2 regions of the Neobacillus niacini genome follow, and region 2 is predicted to be linked to the other one. Evidence: predicted binding sites of a transcription regulator. Region 2 holds the regulator's gene; the other holds the start of a gene.

Region 1 (2,492 bases), 160 kb from region 2:
ATGAACTTTTGTTACACTTTTCAAGTGTCGGCATGTACGTTGGTTAAGTTCAACATACAGCAAGCACCAAGCTTTTCATTGTAATATTAACAAAAATGTAAAATATACATGTTAATTGTAAATGTGTGTATATTCATTGTCAAGGGTAACTCCTGTCAGCTTTTTGAAATATTTAGACTTTGTTCATATCTTAACAATATATAATTTGATATAACATGAATAAATATACACATTTATTAATAATTATTCAATTCATTAAAAAGAGCAAAACCCAATCAGGCTTTGCTCTTTTTGTTAGTCTATTAATTCGAATTGCTCATCGTCATCGGCTTCAGTTACTATTTTTTCCCCGTCTAATCCGAAGTGTTCACGAATCTTTTGCTGAATTTCAAGACGAATACTTGGATTTTCTCTTAAGAAAGTCTTTGCATTTTCACGGCCTTGACCAATTCTTTCCTCATTATATGAATACCATGAACCGCTCTTTTGAACGATATCTAAGTCAGAGCCAATATCAATGATCTCGCCCTCTTTAGAAATTCCTTCCCCATACATAATATCCACTTCAGCAGTACGGAATGGAGGCGCAACTTTATTTTTAACAACCTTAATCTTGGTTTTGTTTCCAACCACGTCAGTGCCTTGTTTAATAGCTTCTCCACGACGTACTTCAACACGGATTGTAGAGTAGAATTTCAACGCACGACCACCAGGAGTCGTCTCAGGGTTTCCAAACATGACGCCAATCTTTTCACGAACTTGGTTGATAAAGATTGCAATTGTCTTCGATTTGTTAATGACACCAGAAAGTTTACGGAGCGCTTGAGACATTAAGCGGGCTTGAAGACCCATGTGTGAATCTCCCATTTCTCCTTCAATTTCTGCTTTTGGAACTAGTGCTGCAACGGAATCGACTACTAGAATATCAATTGCACCGCTTCGTACAAGTGCTTCTGCGATTTCTAGTGCTTGTTCCCCTGTATCAGGCTGGGATAACAATAACTCATCGATGTTTACTCCTAGTTTTTGTGCATATGCTGGATCTAGGGCATGCTCAGCGTCGATAAATGCTGCTTGTCCGCCTGCAGCTTGTACTTCTGCAATTGCATGTAAGGCAACAGTTGTTTTACCAGAGCTTTCAGGTCCGTAAATTTCAATAATTCTTCCTCGAGGATATCCGCCAACACCCAGTGCTGCATCTACTGCTAATGAGCCACTTGGACTTGTTAAAATTCTTGTGTCCGTCTTCTCGCCCATTTTCATGATGGAACCTTTACCAAATTGCTTTTCTATCTGTTTTAGCGCCATTTCTAAAGCCGCTTTACGATCACTCACTACTAGTTCCTCCCTTATATATAAACAAAAAAAGTTAATAGCCAAATTCTATAAATTTAAAACCTATTAATAATATAACCTCTTTTTGGGTATTTGTACAGCAAAAAGTCGAACACTCATTCGATTTTTTTGAAACAAAAAGTCATGTAAAAATAGGAAAATCCCCCAGTGATTTATATCTTTTTGATTCACTTTTTTATTACTTTTTACTTTTTCTCCTATTTTCAGACTACTTCCTTTAAGATAGATTTGTTAAAGTATGATATTGATTTTCCATGTTTGAAAACAAACGGAAGATTTCCGGCTAAATGGGGAAAATACCATATTTCCTTAAAAATAGGGGGAGTTTTTCCGGTTATATGATCCAAGTCTATGGATTTTGTCATATTTAGAGCAGTTAACCGGAATATCTCCTCTTATAACTGCTTCTTAACTTCCTCTATATACATTAACCGGAAATTCTCCGCCTATGGATCACACGAAAGTAAATAACCTATTCTATGATAAAAAAATCACAGAGAGCCTTAATTAGCTTTCTGTGATTCTTGCAAAAGTTTTATTAAATAATAACAGCCATATTTCACGGAACGGCTTCGGTTTGCTTCTCTTGAACCGCCTAGTTCCAGCTTTTCAACCACTGTTTGTTTTCCTCTAATCGAGATCCCAATGTAAACTGTTCCTACAGGTTTACCCTCAAGCTCAGCAGGACCAGCGACACCCGTGAAACTAATCCCTATATCAGCACCTACTAATGCTGCAACATTTTCAGCCAGCTCTTTTGCACACTCTTTACTGACAACTCCATGTTTTTCAATCGTTTCTGGTTTGACTTTTAATACATTCTTCTTAACCTCATTCGTGTAGCAAACCACTCCGCCCTTTAGGACCGAACTAACACCGGGTACACTTGTTAATTCCTGCTGAAACAATCCGCCTGTCAAGCTCTCTGCTGCTGAGATCGTTAATTTTCTTTCTTTTAAAATGTTCATAAGTTCAGATACTATGGAAGTATTGTTATAGCCATATAAAAACTGGCCAACTCGAGATCTGATGTTACCCTCTACTTCATTAAGCATAGCCTCTGCTGTTTGCAAGTCATGGTGCTTCGCCGTAAGCCTTAACGTGCATTCTCCGTCTGCAGCAAGCGGGGCAATCGT
Region 2 (2,492 bases):
ATAGTGAAAGTGGTAATCATAGAGTGATTATGGTGACCTAACGTGCAGGAAAAATGAGAAAATGGTAATCATAAAGTGATTATGGTGACCTGAAGTTCAGGAAAAACGGGAAAGTGGTAATCATAGAGTGTTTATGACGACTTAACGTGCAGGAAAAATGAGAAAGTGGTAATCATAGAGCTCTCATGGAAATCACAAGAAAGATGAAAAAAAGGATATAAAAAAGGAGCTTCCAGCAAATTAAAAGACCCAGGATGGATATGGTCCATACTGGGCTATTTGCGTTCAAGACTCTTTTTCTTTATTTTCATTAAGCGCTCTGAATCTAGTGAGTATGATATCACTGCTAATTCCGGCAAGGGCTGATAAAAAAATGGTTTCAACCATTGAATTGGGAGTTGTGTAAATCAGGATGAGGAGAGCTGCGACTGCACCTAGAAGCATTTCTTCTAAAAAACCCAAATAGATAAACCTCTTTGTTTTCCGGGGCATTATTATTTTTCCATGCTTCCTAACATGCCCTGTAATCCCTACCATACCACCAATAACCATCGAGAAAATAATGTCATACAACACTCATTCCACTCTCCTTAAGCCTAGTTTTTTGGACCTAAGGTTAAATCATGGTGTATTACTATTATACAAATAGTGGAAACTAGTTAGAATGAGTAATTATACACATTTTCGTATAAATTTAAATATGATTTGGTCGAGGATAGGTGAAAACGTGGAGATGTTGTATCGATGAGGCGTTTTTTCGATAGAGTATCCGGCAGATGTAAATAAGCGGATACTTTCCGGTTAAATGCAGAATGGAGTTCGTCTAGGGGAAAATAAACGGAGTTTTTTCGCTTATGCAAAGCAAAATCCCCTATTTTTCGTTTTTTCGAGTCAATAGGCGGAATCTCTCCGTCTAATAAGGCTATTTTCAATGATATTTTCTAAATAGCCGGACTTATTCCGTCTATTTACCAGATGGGTGCTTACTCATAATCTAGGTGAGTTTTCCTTCGCTACTGATAAAAAAGAGTACAATTCGCAAACGGAATTGTACTCTTTCCTGTGATTAGATTAATGAATATGTCGATAAACCCCAATAACTTTTCCAAGAATAGAAACATTTCTTAAGATAATGGGATCCATGGTTGAGTTTTCAGGCTGCAAACGGATGTAATCTTTTTCTTTAAAGAAACGTTTACAGGTTGCTTCATCTTCCTCAGTCATCGCAACAACGATATCTCCATTGTTCGCAGTTGGCTGCTGCCTTACAATTACGTAATCTCCATCGAGAATTCCTGCTTCTATCATACTCTCACCCATGATTTCTAGCATAAATACTTGCTCGTCTGCAGGTGCTAGACTTTCAGGAAGTGGAAAAAACTCTTCCACGTTTTCGATGGCGGTAATAGGAAGACCCGCAGTTACTTTACCCACAATCGGTACATTGACCACATTATTTCTCGGAATATGAACCGTTTCATCCACTTCTAGTATTTCAATGGCTCTCGGTTTAGTTGGATCTCGTCTGATTAGTCCTTTGCTTTCCAACCGTGCTAAATGACCGTGAACCGTAGAACTAGAGGCAAGTCCTACCGCTTCACCAATTTCCCGAACGGATGGCGGATAACCCTTTTTCTTTACTTCCCCTTTAATAAATTCAAGGATATCCTGCTGGCGCTTAGATATTTTTGTCATAATAGATACACCTCGCCCTATGTAATATTTACCTTTATTATAGCATGTTCGTATTTTTTATACAAACATAAGTTCGAATTATTATTGACAACAAACAAACGTTCGGACTATAATAAAAATATAAAAACGAACATACATTCTAGATAGGGGTTATAGTATGAGAAAAGTTTGGGACAAATACTCGTATGCTATTTTATTAATCATCTTGAGCTGCTCAGTAGCTTTTATTTTATCATTACGCTTTAATTCTGATGTGGAAGAAACATACTTAACGATTACTGTATCTGAAGGAGATTCACTTTGGAAGATCTCCAACCAATATTCCGGTCAGCATTCTTACTCTAATGATGAATTTGTCAGCTGGGTTAAGCATCATAATGAAATCGATGGGGATAGAATTTATCCTGGGGAAAAAATCATGATTCCTGTCAACTATGAAGTTGGGACAATAACGGAATATGCTAGCGCTGCTGGAGAATAGAGTCAGATGATCAATGCAATCATTTACTGCAGGGTAAGTACAAACAAAGAAACCCAGGAAACATCTTTAAAGCGCCAAGAAGAGGAGCTCACGCAGCTTGCCGCTCAATATCAATTTCATGTCGTCTCCATTATTAGGGAACAGGCAAGTGGTTATGAACTTGAAAGAAACGGGATTCTTGAGTTATTAGATTTATTGAAAGAAAAAAACATCCAAGCTGTGTTAATTCAAGATGAAACAAGACTAGGAAGAGGAAATGCGAAGATTGCCCTCTTACATTGTATCTTAAAAGAAAATGTGAAACTTTATAGTATCT

Evidence for each region. Region 2 encodes LexA, which represses DNA repair genes until DNA is damaged. Its sites were predicted from a motif close to CGAACATATGTTCG; they were not measured.
Region 1: a site for LexA is predicted at 1,445-1,458, ahead of recA (recombinase RecA). Genes of this name have one in related genera too.

Annotation. Positions count from the first base shown of each region.
Region 1 covers NZ_CP183883.1:5,045,639-5,048,130, forward strand. Annotated here, with positions in the region: gene recA (recombinase RecA) at 295-1,335, opposite strand; gene ACN6MT_RS24680 (competence/damage-inducible protein A) at 1,860-2,492, opposite strand, start outside.
Region 2 covers NZ_CP183883.1:4,888,663-4,891,154, reverse strand. Annotated here, with positions in the region: gene ACN6MT_RS24055 (DUF4257 domain-containing protein) at 286-576, opposite strand; gene lexA (transcriptional repressor LexA) at 1,072-1,695, opposite strand; gene yneA (cell division suppressor protein YneA) at 1,853-2,176, shown strand; gene ACN6MT_RS24040 (YneB family resolvase-like protein) at 2,186-2,492, shown strand, end outside.